DNA from 3 places in the Arthrobacter sp. yr096 genome. Region 1 is predicted to be linked to each of the others. Evidence: predicted binding sites of a transcription regulator. Region 1 holds the regulator's gene; each other region holds the start of a gene.
The links. Region 1 encodes LexA, which represses DNA repair genes until DNA is damaged. Its sites were predicted from a motif close to TCGAACANNTGTTCGA; they were not measured.
Positions count from the first base shown of each region.

Region 2: BMY91_RS05580 (Y-family DNA polymerase) is a predicted target of LexA. The motif match lies at 1,120-1,135, and genes of this name have one in related genera.
Region 3: BMY91_RS21555 (LexA family protein) is a predicted target of LexA. The motif match lies at 1,073-1,088, and genes of this name have one in related genera.

Region 1 covers NZ_FNYI01000004.1:452,918-459,329, forward strand. The annotation lists gene hflX (GTPase HflX) at 1-862, shown strand, start outside; gene BMY91_RS13065 (ATP-dependent DNA helicase) at 855-2,915, shown strand; gene lexA (transcriptional repressor LexA) at 2,987-3,730, opposite strand; gene BMY91_RS13075 (LysM peptidoglycan-binding domain-containing protein) at 4,081-4,440, shown strand; gene BMY91_RS13080 (histidinol-phosphate transaminase) at 4,530-5,648, shown strand; gene hisB (imidazoleglycerol-phosphate dehydratase HisB) at 5,695-6,321, shown strand; gene hisH (imidazole glycerol phosphate synthase subunit HisH) at 6,318-6,412, shown strand, end outside.
Region 2 covers NZ_FNYI01000002.1:168,141-174,552, reverse strand. The annotation lists gene BMY91_RS05585 (sugar porter family MFS transporter) at 1-1,023, shown strand, start outside; gene BMY91_RS05580 (Y-family DNA polymerase) at 1,200-2,498, shown strand; gene BMY91_RS05575 (uroporphyrinogen-III synthase) at 2,542-3,699, opposite strand; gene cobA (uroporphyrinogen-III C-methyltransferase) at 3,712-4,746, opposite strand; gene nirB (nitrite reductase large subunit NirB) at 4,756-6,412, opposite strand, start outside.
Region 3 covers NZ_FNYI01000013.1:4,025-10,436, forward strand. The annotation lists gene BMY91_RS21555 (LexA family protein) at 1,103-1,534, shown strand; gene BMY91_RS21560 (Y-family DNA polymerase) at 1,527-2,825, shown strand; gene BMY91_RS21565 (hypothetical protein) at 2,855-3,169, shown strand; gene BMY91_RS21570 (hypothetical protein) at 3,157-3,570, shown strand; gene BMY91_RS23230 (hypothetical protein) at 3,580-3,723, shown strand; gene BMY91_RS21575 (hypothetical protein) at 4,181-4,708, opposite strand; gene BMY91_RS21580 (YegP family protein) at 4,869-5,051, opposite strand; gene BMY91_RS21585 (SOS response-associated peptidase) at 5,138-5,842, opposite strand; gene BMY91_RS21590 (DUF6602 domain-containing protein) at 6,057-6,412, shown strand, end outside.

The sequences.
Region 1 (6,412 bases):
CTCCATGTCCCGTCAAGCCGGTGGCCAGGTGGGCGGTGCCGGTGCCGGTATGGGCTCGCGTGGTCCCGGTGAAACCAAGATTGAACTCGATCGCCGGCGAATCCGCACGCGCATGGCCAAGTTGCGTCGAGAAATCGCCGCCATGAAGCCGGCCCGCGAAACCAAGCGGGCCAACCGCCGTCGTAATGCTGTTCCTTCAGTAGCTATCGCCGGGTACACCAACGCCGGCAAGTCGTCATTGCTCAACCGTCTGACTGACGCAGGTGTCCTGGTGGAGAACGCCCTGTTCGCTACCTTGGATCCTACGGTCCGTAAGGCGCAGACCCCGGACGGGATCGGCTACACGCTGGCCGACACTGTGGGGTTCGTCAGGTCACTGCCCACGCAGCTGATCGAGGCATTCCGCTCCACGCTGGAAGAAGTGGCGGATGCGGACTTGATCCTCCACGTTGTGGACGCTTCGCACCCGGACCCGGAAGGCCAGATCGCTGCCGTGCGCTCCGTTTTCACGGAAGTGGATGCGCGGAAGGTTCCGGAAATCATTGTCTTGAACAAGGTTGATGTTGCGGATCCGTTTGTGGTGGAGCGCCTCAAGCAGAAGGAACCCCGGCACGCGGTGGTTTCCACCCGCACCGGACAGGGCATCGCCGAATTGCTGGAAGACATCAGCCAGTCCATTCCCCGGCCGGGGGTGCGTTTGGAGCTGCTCATTCCTTACGATCGCGGTGAAATGATCAGCAAGCTGCACAGCTCTGACTCGGAGATCCTCAGCCTGGAACATGAGGAAAGCGGAACCCGTGTTGTCGTGATGGTCCGCGAGGGCCTGGCAGCCGAACTGGAGTCATTCGTCAGTAATGGTTGAGAAGGTGGCGGCGGACGCCGTCGAATCGGTGGGGGAGAAGGCCACCCTCGAGCTGTTGGACCGGGCTGTTGCCGGCATGGGCGGTCAAAGCCGGGCCGGTCAGCACGAAATGGCCAAGCATGTTACGCGCGCCATCGAGACCGGGGAGCACCTGCTGGTCCAAGCGGGAACGGGAACAGGTAAGTCGTTGGCTTACCTGATTCCGTTGATCGCCCATTCCATGGACAGCGATAAGCCCACCCTCGTGTCCACCGCCACCTTGGCACTCCAGACCCAGATTGTTGGCCGCGATCTTCCCCGGCTGCTGGAGACCATCAATCCTGCCCTTGAACGCCCGGTCAACGTGGCGCTGGTCAAGGGCAGGGCCAATTACGTGTGCCTGCAGAAACTCGAAGGCGGCTTCCCCAGCGAAGAACCCTCCGAAGGGCAGCTGTTCTCGTTGGGCGAGGACACCAGTGTGCCGCACTTCGCTGCCTCCATGGGCGGGCCGCAATCCCAGCTGGGCAAGGAAGTGGTCCGGCTGCGCGAGTGGGCCGGGAAAACGTCCACGGGGGACCGTGACGAACTCATGCCGGGCGTCACCGACAGGGCCTGGCGGCAAGTATCCGTCACATCCATGGAATGCCTCGGTGCGCAGAAGTGTCCGCTTGCCGAAGAATGCTTCAGTGAACTGGCGCGGTCCCGCGCAGCTGAGGCCGACGTCGTGGTCACCAACCATGCCATGCTCGCGGTCAGCGCCTTTGAGGGCCTGGCCGTCCTGCCTGAATACGACGTCGTGGTGGTGGACGAGGCCCACGAATTGCAGGACCGCGTCACAGGTGCCGTCTCCGGTCAGCTGTCCGTGGCAATGGTCCATGCCGCGGCCTCGAGCGCCCGCAAGCACACCGCCATCACAGTTGATGCCCTCAACGCTGCGGCGGAGCGCCTGGATATGGCCATAGCGGGGGTATCCAACGGGTTGCTGCCCAGTGGGCTCAATGATGAGCAGCTCGATTGCCTGGACCAACTGCGCGACGCCACGCGTGCGGCCTTGTCCGATTCGAAGACCGACTCCTCAAACGCGGTGGACGGCGGCAGGCAGCTCGCACGCTCACGGCTCATGCTCATTCTTGAACTGTGCGAACGCATGCTCGCTGCCAAGGAAAACCGGGAAGTGGTGTGGTTCTCAAGGAACAGCACCTTTGACCCCCAACAGGGTTATGCGCAACCGGACGAGACTGCACCGGCACTGATTAACATCGCCCCGCTCAGTGTTGCAGGACGCTTGCGTGAAGGCTTGTTCGCGGGCCACACCGTGGTGCTGACCTCCGCCACGCTGGCTATTGGATCTGCCTTCGAGCCGGCCGCCGGTGGGTTGGGGCTGATTGGCGACGGCGCACCAAGCTGGACTGGGATCGATGTTGGCTCGCCCTTCGATTACCCAAAGCAAGGTGTGTTGTATGTTGCGAAGCATCTGCCCAAACCTGGCCGCGGTACATCGCCTGAGGCACTCGACGAGTTGGAAGACCTCATCCGTGCCTCCGGCGGGGGAGCACTGTGTCTCTTCTCGTCACGGCGGGCTGCGGAAGAAGCCGCCGACGCCATGCGGCTCCGCCTGGACGTGGACATCCTCTGTCAGGGCGAATCCACCATGGCAGCCCTCGTAAAACAATTCGCAGATGAGCCGGACACTTGCCTCTTCGGAACCATGTCTCTGTGGCAAGGCGTTGACGTACCGGGTGGTTCGTGCCGCCTTGTGGTGATCGACCGCATTCCCTTCCCGCGTCCGGACGATCCCCTGATGACTGCCCGTTCGCGGGCTGTCGCACAGTCGGGTGGCAATGGGTTCATGGCCGTGTCAGCAACGCATGCCGCCATCCGGTTGGCCCAGGGTGCCGGACGCCTCATCCGTTCAACCGGCGATAAAGGAGTCGTGGCTGTGCTCGATTCCAGGTTGTCGACGGAACGTTATGGCGGGTTCCTGAGGGCTGCCCTACCGCCGTTCTGGGCGACCACCGACCGAACAGTGGTGCGGGGCGTCCTGGAGCGCCTGGGCTCTCCCAAAGCCTCTTAGGAGGCCCTGGGCGCTTTCTGGGTGCAGGTGAGTTCCGATGCAGAGGGGCCCGGATACAGAGGACCTCTGCGTTAGAGGGACCTCAGGACCGAGACAACCTTGCCCATGATGGTGGCCTGATCGCCAAGGATGGGCTCGTACTGGGTGTTCTGTGGTAGCAGCCAGGTGTGCCCATCGCGCTGGCGGAACGTCTTCACCGTGGCTTCGTCGTCCAGCAAGGCGGCCACGATGTCGCCGTTGATGGCGTCATTCTGGCGGCGCACCACTACCCAGTCACCGTCGCAGATGGCGGCATCGATCATGGAGTCTCCGGCCACCTTCAGCATGAACAGTTCGCCGTGCCCTACGAGTTGCCGGGGGAGGGGCAGTACGTCTTCCACTGTCTGGTCAGCCAGGATGGGACCGCCGGCCGCGATACGGCCTACCAGGGGAACCATGGCGGTATCACTTGCACTGGCCAGCTCCGTAACGGCGAGACCACCGGCGCTGCGAAGTGTCGTGGGCGCTTCGACTCCAGGAATCGGTCCGCCATCCAAGGTCAAGGGCATCAGGACTTCCATGGCGCGAGGACGCTTGGGGTCCCTGCGCAGGTAACCAAGCTTCTCCAGCTGGGAAAGCTGGTGCGTGACGCTGGACAAGCTTGCCAGGCCTACGGTGTCGCCGATCTCGCGCATGCTGGGCGGATACCCGTTGTCATTGACGGAGCGCTGGATGGTCTCCAGGATCTTTTTCTGCCGGACAGTCAGGCTCTTGGGACTCTTTTGAGGCTGCTGGCTCCGCAGGGGTGCCCCGCCGCCTGTGGCTTTCGCTGCCATGTTCGCCAATGCCTTTCCATTCGCCCCGGAAGGTGCCCGGGGATGTTAGGTCTGCAAAAAATGTCAGACCCTCCTGTTCCACTGAAACAGTGCTGTTTCTTCACTCAAACGTAGGGCAGGCACAGGCGTTTATCAAACATTTGTTCTAGCGAGTCTCGACACCGTTCGTTGATAAGTGCTAAAAATGTCATAGCAAGGTTCGAATATGTGTTCTATAAACCTGACGCTGAAGCTGGATGTTCGAAGAAAGTGTTCGAACATCCAGGTCTTGGGTCCGGGAGTGCACAAAGAATTGGCAGCCAGGCGCCGGGCAATCCGTCGCAAGGCAATAGCTCAGAAGGGCTCAGCTCATGTCCGCAATCACTACGTTCGCTGATTTCCGCACCACCCAGGCACCCGCCCGCCTGCGTCTCACCCGGCGGGGACGGATCGTCTTCTTCGGCATCCCTGCAATGCTGCTGGTGGCTGCGCTCCTGAGCCTGGCCGGATTCATCACCTCGCCGGCCAAGGCGTCGGACTCGCAATCGCAGTTGCAGCCGCCTGTTGCCCTGAGCGTCACTGTCCAGCCCGGTCAGTCGCTGTGGGGGATTGCCGGGGCGGCAGCTCCGGAGCGTGACCCCCGCGACGTCATCGCGGAAATCATCCAGCTGAACGATCTCCGCGGCGGCCGTATCCAGCCCGGCCAGCAACTGTTCGTCCCCGCCAACTGAGTCCTTCAAGCAGTCTTCAGGGAGGGTCGAAAGCGGTGGTGTGGCGTCACAGTTAGTAGGCAGTAGCGGCAGCCCCTTAAACTGTGGTGGTGAGTGACCAGCTTGAGCGACTTGACCGACTACCCCTCCGGACCAACCTGCGTGGACTGAGCCCCTATGGCGCACCGCAGCTTGATGTCCCCATTCTGCTCAATGTCAACGAAAACACTCACGGTGTGCCGGCGGATGTTCAAGCCGCCATCACCGAGGCCGTCGCCGCAGCTGCTACCGGGCTGAACCGCTACCCGGATCGCGAGTTTACTGAACTCCGCGAGGCACTTGCTGAGTACCTTGGCCACGGACTCTCGCCGGCCAACATCTGGGCAGCCAATGGGTCCAACGAAGTCCTCCAGCAGATCCTCCAGGCATTTGGCGGACCCGGACGGAAAGCCCTGGGCTTCCCTCCTACGTATTCCATGTATCCGCTGCTCGCAAGCGGAACTGACACGGAGTATGTCCGCGGCGTCCGTGCTGATGACTATGGCTTGGACGCGGCTTCGGCTGCTGCGCAGGTTCGTGAAACCGGAGCCAATATTGTGTTCCTGTGTTCGCCGAACAACCCCACGGGTACCGGCTTGGGCCTGGACGTGGTCGAAGCCGTATATGAGGCCGGAGAAGCCAGCCAGGCAATCGTCATCGTGGATGAGGCGTACCACGAGTTCGCCCACGACAATACGCCCAGCGCCTTGACCTTGCTTCCCGGACGTGAGCGACTGATCGTGTCCCGCACCATGAGTAAGGCGTTCGCCCTTGCGGGTGCGCGGCTGGGTTACATGGCGGCGGCCCCCGAGGTCACGGACGCCATCAGGCTGGTGCGCCTTCCGTACCACTTGTCTGCAGTTACGCAGGCAACCGCCCTCGCAGCCCTGAGCCACCGCGAAGCGCTGATGGCCGATGTCGAAGACATTAAGGTCCAGCGCGATCGCATCGTGACCGAACTCCTGCGCATGGGCCTCAAGCCGTCTGCCTCGGACTCGAACTATGTGTTCTTCGGCGGCTTGGAAAACCCCCATGGTATTTGGCAGGGCCTGTTGGATGCGGGCGTGCTGATTCGCGACGTCGGTATCCCCGGCCACTTGCGTGTCACTGCCGGAACAGAGCGGGAAACCACCGCCTTCCTGAAAGCCCTGGAGGCTCTCTTGGACGGCAAGGCTTCACAGCCCGCCTAAACTTATCAATAGACCCAACCCATCCTCCGTGTATAAGGACGTCCCAATGAGCGAAACCGGCGCTACGCCGTCCGCTGCCCGCACTGCGCGCATGGAGCGCACCACCAGCGAATCCTCCGTTCTGGTGGAGATCAACCTGGACGGCTCCGGTGTCTCGGACATCAGCACATCGGTTCCGTTTTACGACCACATGCTGACTGCCTTGAGCAAGCATTCTTTGATTGACATGACCGTGAAGGCAACCGGCGACACCCACATCGATGCCCATCACACGGTGGAGGATGTGGCCATCACTTTCGGTGAGGTCTTACGCACTGCCTTGGGCAACAAAGCTGGAATTCGTCGCTTCGGCGAAGCTACGGTTCCCTTGGACGAGGCCCTTGCCCATGCGGTGGTGGACGTTTCCGGACGCCCGTACCTGGTGCACGGCGGCGAGCCCGCAGGCCAGGAGTACCACCTCATCGGTGGTCACTTCACCGGCTCTTTGACCCGCCACGTGTTCGAGGCCATCACCCTCCATGCCGGAATCTGCCTGCACATGAATGTTCTGGCCGGCAGGGATCCGCACCACATCGTGGAGGCGCAGTTCAAGGCGTTCGCGCGGGCACTCCGTGCTGCTGTTGAGTCGGATCCGCGCGTTGAGGGAATCCCCTCCACCAAGGGAGCACTATGAGTGGCCAGGTGCTGAAAGACGGTGCTGTGGCTGACGCCATCGCATCGGTGAAGCCTGAGTCCCCTGAGGGCAAGCCCACCGTTACAGTCCT
Region 2 (6,412 bases), on a different contig from region 1:
TACGAGATCCGCGGCTCACTGGCCGGGCGGAACGAGCTCATGATCGTCATTGGCCAACTGGCGGCGTTCGTGGTCAATGCCATCATCGGCAACGTCTGGGGCGAGTTCGGCGGAGTGTGGCGCATTATGCTTGCCGTCGCTGCATTGCCTGCAATTGCACTGTTCTTCGGAATGCTGCGGATGCCGGAGTCGCCGCGCTGGCTGATCTCCAAGGGACGTTGGGAAGAAGCGCTGGTAGTCCTCAAGACCATCCGTTCCGAGGAGCGTGCCGAAGCTGAAATGGCTGATGTAAAACACCTTGCCGACGAAGAACGCGCTTCCAAGGCCACCTCGTGGGGTGCCCTGAAGGACAAGTGGATCCTGCGCATCATTCTGGTGGGTATCGGCCTGGGGGTTGCCCAGCAGCTGACGGGTATCAACTCGATCATGTACTACGGCCAGTCCGTGCTGGTCGAAGCTGGTTTTGACTCCAACGCGGCCCTGATCGCCAATATTGCCCCCGGCGTCATTGCGGTGGTTGGCGGCGTGATTGCCCTGACGCTCATGCAACGGGTCAACCGCAGGACCACATTGCTCCTTGGGTTCACCCTGACAACTGTTTGCCATTTCCTGATCGGCATCGCCTCGATCGTCCTGCCTGTGGGCAACGCTGCGCGCCCGTTCGTCATCCTGTTCCTGGTGGTCGCGTTCGTCGGCTCCATGCAGACGTTCCTGAACATCGCTGTGTGGGTGATGCTGTCCGAGATTTTCCCGTTGCACGTGCGTGGCTTCGCCATCGGATTATCAGTGTTCTGCCTCTGGATCGCCAACGCGCTGCTCGGTCTCTTCTTCCCGACGCTGGTTGCCGGTGTGGGAATCACCGGTACGTTCTTCCTCTTCGGGGTGGTGGGAATCGCGGCCCTGATCTTCATCTACACCCAGGTTCCCGAAACCCGCGGACGCACCCTGGAAGCGCTTGAGGAAGATGTCACTACGGGCGCCATCTACCTGGTGCACAAGAAGGAATCGTCTGGAGTTTCCTAGCTTTTCTGTCGATACTGCGCCCCGTCCTCCGGACTTTTCCACATTCCGGCGGACGGGGCGCTTTGTTGTCGGAGGTAGGCGATACAGTTGAACCATTCGAATATATGTTCGAATCAGCGGCGTGTCCTGCGCGGAGTATGCGGGTGTGCGTGCTAGCAACGAACTCAGGGAGAATGATGTCCAAGCCAGCCCTCATGCATCACATGCAGGAGATCGCCCATGTGGATATCAACTGTTTCTATGCATCGGCGGAGAGGGCTTTCAACCCTGCGCTGGAGGGTAAGCCACTTATCGTGCTGTCAAACAATGACGGTTGCGCCGTGACCAGGTCGCCGGAAGCCAAGAAGTTGGGCATCGGGTTGGGAGAGCCGTGGTTCAAGCTTGCTCCACGGGCCAAGGAATGGGGGCTGATTGCGCTCTCCAGCAACTACGAGCTGTACGGCGATATCAGCTCCCGGGTCATGGAGCTTCTGGCCCGGTACTCAGCGTGGCAGGAGGTGTATTCCATCGACGAAGCGTTTCTTGGGGTGAAAGGGAAACCCGAAGACCTGTTGGAGCTGGGGCGCACCATCAAGGTTGCCTGCCAACGGCATGTGGGGGTCCCTGTCTGCGTCGGAATCGCGCCCACCAAAACCTTGGCCAAGCTCGCCAACAAATGGGCCAAGCACAACCCGGTTTTCAATGGTGTGTGCCGCTGGGACTCCATTCCCGCAGAGGAACGCCAAGCCCTCATGGCACGGCTGTCCGTTATTGAAATCTGGGGTGTGGCAACCCGGCTCACCAAGCGGCTGAATGCCATGGGGATCTTCTCGATCCTGGACCTGGTCCGCGCCGACCCCATCGCTTTGCGGGACAAATTCTCCATCGTCATGATGCGAACGGTCCTGGAGCTCCAGGGCACACCGTGCATCCCCATGGAAGAAGAAAGGATCGGCCGGGACCAGCTGATTTTCTCCCGTTCGTTTTCCACGCCGATTACCACCACGGAGCAGTTGCGGCAGGTGCTCAGCGTCTATGGCCAGATGGCCAGTGCCAGGCTGGCAAAGCATGGCCTTCAAGCCAAACTGCTGACGGCCTTTGCGGCCACATCGGTCTACAACCCCCATGACAAATCCTTCCCCACGGTCACCGTCAGGCTGCCCATGCCCACTGCGGACCCCGTGCTCCTGACCAAAGCCGCACACGCACTGGTGCCCAAAATCCAGGAAGGCGTGAAATACGCCAAAGCAGGGATCATGGTCACGGACCTCCGTCCCAGCGGCAACCAGAAACCGCTGGAGATCTTCGAGAACCGGCACGAGGAGCGCGGGATTGGCCCACTGCTGGAGCAAGTCAGCAAAAGATATGGCCGCGGCTCCATCGGGCTTGGCCACGCAGGCATCAAAGGCGGCCCGGACTGGACCATGAAACGTGACATGCTCAGCCCCCGCTACACCACCAACTGGGACGAACTTCCCCTGGTGAAGGCGGCGTAGCGTGGCGGAGGACGGAGCGTCGGGTCATGGCGCACCGCGGCAGCTAGGCCCGCAGTCTGTAACCGCGCTTCACCACGGTTTCCACCAGCCTGCCGTCCGGGAGCGAGGAACGCAGCCTGCTGACCGTCATGTCCAAGGCGTGCACGGAGCCGCGCAGATCCAACAGGTCAGAGAGCGCTTCGCGGGACAGGACAGCTCCACCCGCGCCGAGCAGCGCACGCAGGAGCAGCAGCGGAGCCGGCGCAAGCTCCACCACTTCACCGTTGATCCGCAAGCAGCGGCCCCGAAGCTCGATCGTGGCGCTCTTGGTCTCCAGGCGTCGCACATGGTTCAGGGAGAGGTGCTCCGTCACCAAACGGATCAGGGCCCCCATCCGGTAGCGGTCGGGGATAAGGGGCGTCAGCCCGGCGTCGACCAGTGGTTGTGCGGTAACAGGCCCAACGGCGGCAACAGTCACCGGTCCCTTGAGTGCTTCGATGAGTTGGCGGTACAAGCCCATTTCGTGCGCGGTGCTCCACATGGCGTCCACCGCGGGGGCACTGGTGAACGTCAGCACATCGAGGTTTCCGCCCACCACAGCCTCGATCAGGCGAGGAAGCTTGTCTTCGCCGTCGGGCTTGACCCAGCGGTACGGGGTCACGGTGAGCACGGTGGCCCCGGACATGCGCAGCCGTTCAAGCTGGCGGACATCGGTGTACCCATGCAGCTGGACAGCTACGGTCTTGCCTCGGACACCCTCAGCCAGCAGCATATCCACCAGGGTTGCGGTGGTTTCGTCACTGCTGATTCCGACGTCGGCAAGCCCAGCCGCGCGCACGGCTCCGCGGGCCTTGGGGCCGCGGACGAACATGCGGCAGGCAGACAGGGTTTCCAGAAGCTGCTCGCCGATGCCGAAGGAATCAGCGGCTTCGCACCAGCGGCGCATGCCGTAGGCCGTGGTGGCAATGCAGATATCCGGCTGGGCAGCAATGATGGTCCGCGTGTCCTCGATGAGGACCATGTCCTCCTGCACAGGGGCGATCTTCAAGGCGGGGGCGTGCAACACGCTTGCACCGCGGCGTTCCAGTGCCTCAATGAGGTCACGGGAACGGCGGTGCGAGGTGACGCCTATGCGGAATCCGTCCAGCGGCGCTTCGGCGGTTTCGGATACCTCGGGAGCGGCCGTAGGGTCCTGGATTTCGATGGCACGTGCAACAGTCATGTGTTTTTACCTTCAGGCTTCAAGGAGCGAAGCCGCGAGTCGGCTCAGTTCGGCGGATGCTTCGGCGTGATTCCGGTTGGCTTCAGCCACCCTCACCACCTCGCCGATGACCAGCACCGCAGGGTTGCTGCAGCCGGTGGCCGCAGTTTCGATGGTACCGAGGTCCGCGATGGTGGTGCGCTGTCCGGGGCGGTATCCACGCTCCACCACAGCCATCGGCATGTCCGGCTTCATCCCCGCCCTACGCAGGCCAGCGGCCAGCTGGGGCAGGGTCCCGATGCCCATGAGCACCACGATCGTCCCGCCAAGGCCGGCAAGGTGGGTGTGTTCTTTCTCCGTCAATGGCGCGTGGCCGGAGACCACGGTGAACATGTGGCTCACTTCGCGGTGCGTCACCGGGATACCGGCCGCGGCAGGAACAGAAATCGCGCTGGTGACACCGGAAATGACCCGTATCGGCACGCCGGCAGCAACGCAGGCAGCCACTTCTTCGCCGCCGCGCCCAAACACGTAAGGATCGCCGCCCTTGAGCCGGACCACGTTCTTGCCCAGCAACGCGGCTTCCACCATGAGCTTTTCGATGTCCCGCTGCGTAACCTTGTGGAGGCCGGGCTGCTTGCCAACATCCACCAGCTCGGCAGAGGTCAGATCGGCCAGCTCCTGGTAGGGAGCCAGGCGGTCATAGAACACGACGTCGGCATCCCGCAAGGCGTCGACGGCGCCAACGGTCAGCAGGTCCAGGGCCCCTGGCCCTCCACCCACCAGCGTCACGTGGCCGTCGGCACCTGGTGCAGGCTCGAACGCCACCGGGATTCCGGCCTCGCGGCAGCGATCCACCAGTGGCAGCCAGCCAGCCTCGCCGTCATCCACCACAGCTACCAGGAAAGGACGATCGGGCAGCTGGCCGTCGCCCGGTACTCCTTCCGGGGTGCTGAGCCGGTACACCTTGGCGCCAGCTTGCTGATAACGGCGGACTGCTTGGCGGGCAGACTTTTCGGATCCCGTGACAAGGACGTCGCGGCCGGTCAGATCAATGGTGAGCTGCATGGTGAACCCCTAGTTTTCTACGCCGACGGTTTCGCTGCGGACCGGGATGGTGGAGGCAATGAGCACGCCGCCCTTTTCTTCGTTCGTGGCGGGGCGGATCTGGCCACGCTCCGGAACGAAGGAGATGGACTCGTCCTTCTGGTCGGGGGCGTTGACGAAGGAACGGAACCGGCGGAGGCGCTCCGGGTCCTTCAGGGTCTCGGCCCACTCGTCCTCGTAGGTGTCGATGTGCTTGGCCATGGCGGCTTCCAGCTCATCGGCGATGCCCAAGGAGTCGTGGACCACCACATCCTCGACGTGCTTGATGTCGCCGTCGAGTTCTTCCTGCCACCGCGCGGTGCGCTGCAGGCGGTCAGCAGTGCGGATGTAGTACATCAGGTAGCGGTCGATGTACTTGAGCAAGGTTTCGTCATCCAGGTCCTTGGCGAGGAGCTTGGCGTGCGCCGGGGTGGCACCACCGTTACCGCCCACGTACAGGTTCCAGCCGTCGGCCGTCGCAATCACGCCCACGTCCTTGCCACGTGCCTCGGCACACTCACGGGCGCAACCGGACACACCCATCTTCAACTTGTGCGGGCTGCGGAGGCCGCGGTAGCGCAGCTCCAGGGCGATGGCCATGGCCACGGAATCCTGGACGCCAAAGCGGCACCATGTGGATCCAACGCAGGACTTCACCGTACGCAGGCTCTTGCCATAGGCCTGCCCGGACTCGAAACCGGCATCCACCAGTTCCTTCCAAATATCCGGGAGCTGCTCAAGGCGGGCGCCGAACATATCGATGCGCTGGCCACCAGTGATCTTGGTGTACAGGTTGTACTTCTCGGCAACGGCTGCGATGACACCCAAACCCTTGGGCGTAATCTCGCCACCGGCGATGCGGGGGACCACCGAGTACGTTCCGTCCTTCTGCATATTCGCCAAGGCGCGGTCATTGGTGTCCTGCAACGAGCCACGTCCGGCGTCCAGGACGTAGGCCGAGTGCTGGCTGGCAAGGATGGAGGCAATGGTCGGCTTGCAGATATCGCAGCCCGCGCCCGTGCCGTACTTGGCCATGATCTCCTCAAAGGAGGTCAGTTCCAGGACACGGATGGCATCGAAGAGTTCCTGGCGGGACAGGCTGATGTGTTCGCAAAGTGCCTTGGAGACCTCGATGCCGGACTTGGTCAGTTCGCCTTCAAGCAGCTTCTTCAGCATGGGAACGCAGGATCCACACTGGGTACCGGCGCGGGTGCAGCCCTTCAGCTCACCGAGTTCCTGTACAGGAGCGCTGCCTTCGCAGGCGCCGCAACCATTGATGGCGTCGCGGATGGTTCCGGCGGCCACGTTGTTGCAGGAGCAGAGGATGGCGTCATCAGGGAGTTCGGTCTCCGGGGCTTCGCCACCGCCGGCAGCGCTCAAGTAGGCGCCGGGCTCAGCCGAAAGCTCGCGGCCAAGGAGCGGGCGGAGACTCATGTACGGGGAGGCATCACCGACGAAGATGCCGCCCAGGAGGGTCTTGGCATCGTCGGTGGTGACGATCTTCTGGTAGACGCCGCGCGCGGGGTCGGCGTAGACGATCTCGAGGGAGTGCTCAGTCCTGGCGAAGGCGTCACCGAAGCTGGCCACGTCCACGCCGGACAACTTAAGCTTGGTAGCGGTATCGAAACCGGGGAAGGTTGCCGCTCCG
Region 3 (6,412 bases), on a different contig from region 1:
TGGCGTGCAACCCGTCCATGTCCCGCCACGCCGGAGCACTAGAGCTGTCGGAATTCCGACAGAAGAGCGGTGCACGGTTCGCTACTGAATCGACGAAGGGATTCGGGGTCCAGAGTAGCCTCGCCGTGGTTGGGGGTCGGACCCCGACCCCCAACCCACTCGAAGGGGGTGAGTTCGCCGGCGGCGCCAAAACTTGCGAGTTTATGAAAGAAGTCTGGAGGCAGGGCCAACCCTGTTGAATTCGCATTCTTTTGCTATTTCCCTAAAGCTCAGAATGGGTTTATCATTGTGTTACCCCAACTCCTTGGGGCACGGATAACCCGCCATCCCATGGCGGGTTCTGGCTGAAAGGGGGTGGGTCTTATCTGTGATGTCGATCCGGAGCTAGCTAAAAAGCAAGCAGCCGTGCGGCGCCTCAAGTTGCTTAGGTTGGCAATGGGCGTCTGCACGGCTGCTGTTGTTCTCGCTACCGCAGTGAAAGACTTGATCGGTTAACCCATCAAACGCGTGGTGGTCCAGTTCCCGCTGGGCCGCCACGCTGTCTTTCCCCAGATGAGCCCGTTGCCTAGGTCGCTGACCTCGGGATCATAGGGTTACGCGGTACTTATAGAGTATCGCAATCATGTGATCATGCAATCATGTTTTACATGAAAAAATAAACATGAATCTTCATGAGAACATTTTTCATGATTCTAATAATGTGATCCGATAATTTTTCATGAACTTATGGCTCACTCTTTTTATGGTGTGAGAAGTGGTGGAGCTTTCGTACTGTATGAAAGATCTAGTACAGAACTTTCATACAGCAGGAACGTCGCAGCCCAGAACTTTCGTAGTGTACGAGAGTTGCGCCCCAGCGCTTCCCAGCGTCGTAGCCTCTGGCTTGAGCGACTTCGGATAGTTGGTATCTCCTACACTGCCCCCTACTCAGAAGGGCACTGCGATCTGCAACCGGCCGCGTCGGTGGGGCAAGTTGAAGCCGCCGAGTAGAGGGGCCTCCTACCGACCCCCTCGAGAAGCCCTCCAAAAAAACTCAGGGACCTATCCTGTCGGCCCCCTGGAGTATGGTTAATCGAACATAGATTCGAATAAAGGGTGTGTTGTGGGCGTGGTAGTTGGCCCCCGTGTGATAGACGCGGGACTCTCTCTGGTGACAGCTTTACTGGCACCCGTTACGGTGGCCGCCGGCTATCCCTCTCCCGCCCAGGACTACTTCGACGGCCGGATCGACCTCAACGAACACCTGGTCAAAGACGTGACCAGCACCTTCATCGTCCGGGTCACCGGCCAGTCCATGGAACGGGCTGGCATCAGCGACGGTGACGAGCTGGTGGTGAACCGGGCACTGGAACCGAAGGACGGTTCCGTGGTCGTCGCGGTCCTCGACGGTGAGTTGACGATCAAGCGGCTACGAATCACACCCTCGGGCGTGATCCTGCAGGCAGACAACCCCCGCTTCCCCGATATCAAGGTTCCGCCATTGTCGGAATTGACCATCTGGGGCGTGGCCACGAGGTGCCTGCACCATGTCTAAGCCCGCGGTGATGCGCCGGATGCAGGAAATCGCGCACGTGGACGTGAACTGCTTTTACGCCTCGGCCGAGCGTGCCTTCAACCCTTCCCTGGAGGGCAAACCGGTCATTGTGCTCTCCAACAATGACGGCTGCGCGGTCACCCGCTCCCCTGAAGCGAAGCGCCTGGGCATTGGCCTGGGGGATCCGTGGTTCAAGCTCCGGCCCCGGGCCAAGGAGTGGGGCCTGGTGGCCTTGTCGAGCAACTACGAGCTATACGGGGACATCTCGGCCCGGGTGATGGAGCTGCTGGGCCGCTACTCAGCCTGGCTGGAGGTCTACTCCATCGATGAGGCGTTCCTGGGCGTCAAGGGCGAACCGGACGAGCTGCTGGAACTGGGCCGGACGATGAAGGCCGCGTGCCGGCGGCACGTCGGCGTGCCGGTCTGCGTCGGGATCGCCCCGACGAAGACCCTGGCGAAGCTATGCAACAAGTGGGCGAAGAACAACCCTGCCTTCAACGGAGTCTGCCGGTGGGAGTCAGTGCCCGCCACGCACCGCGAAGCGCTGATGGCCAAGCTGTCTGTGATCGAAATCTGGGGCGTGGCCACCAGGCTGACCAAACGCCTGAACGCGATGGGGATCTTCTCGATCCTGGACCTGACCCGGGCGAACCCAGTCACGATCAGGGACAAGTTCTCCATCGTCATGATGCGCACCGTCCTGGAACTGCAGGGAACACCCTGCATCCCGATGGAAGAGGAACGGATCGGCAGGGACCAGCTGATCTTCTCCCGATCCTTCTCCACACCGATCACCACAACTGCAGGGCTGCGGCAGGTCATGAGCGTCTACGCGCAAATGGCCTCCGCACGCCTGGCCAAACACGACCTGCAAGCCAAGGTGCTGACGGCGTTCGCGGCGACGTCGCACTTCAACCCGAACGAAAAGTCCTTCCCCTCTGTCTGTCTTGCGTTGCCGATGCCGACAGCTGACCCGGTGCTGCTGACCCGGGCAGCCCACGCACTGCTCCCCCAGGTCCACGAGGGCGTGAAATACGTCAGGGCCGGGATCATGGTCACCGACCTGCGCCCCTCCGGGAACCAGAAACCCTTGGAACTGTTCGAGAACCCCCACGAAGAACGGGGCATTGGGATCCTGTTGGAGGACGTGACGAAACGGTACGGCCGTGGCTCCATCGGCTTGGGCCATGCCGGGATCAAAGGCGGGCCGGACTGGTCCATGAAACGCGACATGCTCTCCCCCAGGTACACCACCCACTGGGACGAACTCCCCCTCGTCAAGGCCGCCTGACCGGCGCCAAGGTAAGAAAGAAAACCACCATGACTCTTGCACCCGAATCACCCACCACCGGCCACGACGTCGATGTCCGATTCAGCCCCGACGGCACCCCGTTGGCGATCCGTCACGACGGCCGGATCTGGATGGTCGATCCCGACGTCCACACCGCGCACTGGTTCACCAGGGACTCATGGTGGGAAACCCGGAACCGGGCAGCGATCGGAACCGGCGACCTGGTCAGCATCGAGCACTGGCAGGTCCAAGCCAAACTGCCGTCCGCCAACGCGGAACTTCGAACCTTCACATTGCGGCGGGAGCCTTTGGCTACCGGGTGGCAGCTGGAATGCATCAGCTAGTGCCGGCTGACTTGTACCGATCCCCCATCCCCGAGCAATTGTGGGAGCGGATCCGCAACGAGTTCCAGCTGCCTTCCCTGGAGCAGGTCCACGAAAGGCTCTCCGCCATCCACGAGGATCCCGAACCGATGATGCGGCAGCTGGTCCGCGTCTTCATCGACGACGAAGGGACATACTGCCCTGGTTTCCAGTTCCGCCCAGACCTGACCTTGGACCCGGTGGTGCTGGAACTCTTCAAACGGGCCATGGAGCTACGGATCCCACACAATTACTTCGCGCTCTGGATGATGCTCCCCTCTCCCGCCCTGCAGGGATCTCGGCCCGTGGACCTCCGACGCAGCGACAGGACATCGGCCCTGCTCGTGGGGCTCGAACGGACCTTCCCGGGAAAGGCGGCCTAAAATATGGGAGTGAAAGTAACCCTGACAGTAGAGGCCGGCACCGGCGAACTAAGCCATGTCGACGCCGAAGGCGAGACGTACGAGAACGCCAAAGCGGCCGCCGAAACACTGATCCCGGAAGGTTCCAAAGCTATTGCCATCCGTACGAGCTAACAGACGCTCGTACGTGGAATCGGCGCACCACATAGCCGCCTACGTTCAGCGCACTGGCGGCCTTCCTACCTCCGATGGTCAGAGTGGAAGTGAGGCTGAACGCCTCGCCGGAGCTCTCGTTGCTCTACGACATCAGAAGCGGCGCGGCCGTCTCGCGGACGAAGCCATACAGATACTCGACTCAGTATTCCCGGCCTGGTCGGACGGCACCACACTCAAAATTGAACGTCAGTGGCAAACTCGGGCGACGGAGTTCATCAACTGGGTCAACGAGAACGGCAGACGACCACACCGCAACTCCGGGGACCCAACCGAAAGGGCACTGGCCGGTTGGGTCGCGAGGCAAAAAGTGTATGCCAACAAGGGCCAATACCCTGGCCGTATCAAAGAACTCAACACACGTATGCCTGGATGGGACCGCACCCCTGATCCCAAGCCTTCGAGCTGACTCGCAAGGCTACTTGTCGGCCCAGCGTTCGTGTGCGGCTTGGCGGCTGATCCCGGCGGCCCGCCCGATGTCGGTCCAGGAAGCGCCGGCTGCCTTCGCGGCCGCGACGGTCTTATCCAGCCTGTGCCCGGCCTGTCGGTGCTCCTTCGCCGCTGCTTCCACACCCAGGATTGCCTCGGACGGTGCGATGTGGACATGCCATTCCTCCTGAACGGCGTCCTCCACCTCCATCGAGACATACGCGGCGTCCCCTAAGGGGACGTATTCCTTGCGCGTAGCAATGTCAGCCTCTTCAGGCGTGAAGACCCGTCGCCACAGTTCTCCCTGCCACCCACAGGTGCAGGCACCACGCCAGCTCATAATGAGGTCGTGCGGGACGATCTCCTCATTGGGGTCGGATTCCCCTGCCGGTTGGTAGTGTCCGGTGATCCCGTGGAAGAGTATTCCCGCACTGGTTGAGCTTCCTGAGAGGCGTCCGTCGGGTGCGATTTCAGCCACGTAGCCCTCGTGTTGGTAGTCGTTGGATGTCCAGCCCATGGCTTCACGCCTTCCTGTCAGGGTTTCCTGACAGGAAGTCTGTCAGGAGCCACCGACAATATCCAGAGCCGGGAAACGTGCACGAGCCAACAAGGCCCCCACTGCTGCTCTCTGGCAGCTTGCGGGGGCCTCGCGTTCTATACCTGGCGGATCGTTGTGGTTAGGAGCCGGTCAGGTCCACGACGTCGGAACCGGCGTTGTTCTTCACTGAGGTAATGCCACTAAGGGCTGCGGCCTTGGTGGTGTATGACTCACTGCTGGCGATGACCTCACCGTTGCCGGCCTTCAACCGGAACCGGAAACCACCGGACTTGTCTTTGTAAACTTCGAACTTTCCTGCCATGCGTGATCCTCCTTCTTGGTGCCCACCCCCACGGGCGGCAATACGGGGAACTGTCCTAACGAGGTCATCCTAACCGCCCGGGTACCTCACTCGGCTGGTTCAATCAGCTCGGGTCCGTTGTTCCGGACACTATTCACACGGGTGCTGACAATCCGGGGCGTCAGAGTCGGTTCCGGCAAGGAGTCCAACAGATGTTGGACGTCGGCCTTGTCGGTCAGGTCAGGGTCGAGCCATTCCGCGAAGCGGTCCTGCGGGATGATGACCGGTGAACGGTCGTGGACGTGCCCCAGCGCATCCTGTGTCGTTGTGGTCAGGACTGTGCAGGTCAGTAGCCAGCGTTCGGGGTCGTCTTCGGGCAGCTCGGGATCGGGCCAGAACTCGTACAAGCCGGCGAAGCCCAGCAACGGTTCCTTCTCCGAGAACAGATAGTTCGGGATCTTCTTGCCCTCCTCGGACTTCTGCCACTCGTAATAACCTTCGGCAGGAACGATAGCCCTGCGCTTGACCGCAGCTGACCGGAACGACGGCTTCTCCAGGATCGTCTCACTCCGGGCATTGATGAGCTTGGACCCGATTTTGACATCCTTTGACCAAGACGGCACCAGACCCCACTTGGCGATCAGCAGGCGCCGGTCAAGAGTGCCTTCGTCCAGGCGTTCGGCCACTATCGGCACGTTCTGAGTCGGCGCCACGTTCCAGCTCGGCCCCGAAGGGCTGCCCTCAATTTCTTTGGCCTTAAAGTGGCTCAGAAGGTCGCTCGTTGCTTTGGACATCACGTATCTGCCGCACATGAGCCCATTCTGCCCGCAAAGCGAATGTCCTGGGCGGACTCATTACAGGTTCGCCGCGTTCTTTCCCGATTTCCGCCCATCCGGCCGGTCAGATCGTCACAATGCATGGAACAAAGAGAGTCAGTGTGCACCATGTGAAGGCGCGCCGGTACAAGGGTCAGGGCAGTGTCTCCATGGGGAAATACCGCCCCCTGCGGTCAGTAGAATCCCTATCATGACGACGCCGAAGCCCGCAGCCCCGCCCGCAGTCCAGAGGTACTGGAATGCCGTGTCCAATATGTTGCGTATCGAGTCAGAAGATATTGCTGGCCTGGTCACGCACCTGGGAACTAGAGGCACCGCAGATGAGAACTCGATAATCAAGCTGCTCGGCAAGGTTCTGCCACCTTCGACGCGGGTTTCCAACGGCGAAATAATCGACGCCGATGGGTCGATCTCCGCTCAAATGGATGCATTGATCCTAAGTAACACCTCGCATCCGATTCTATTTGCCCAGACTCCCGATGAACTGATTTTCCCGGTCGAATCTGTGCTGCTCGCTATCGAGATAAAGGGTGGCTTGAGCAAGAA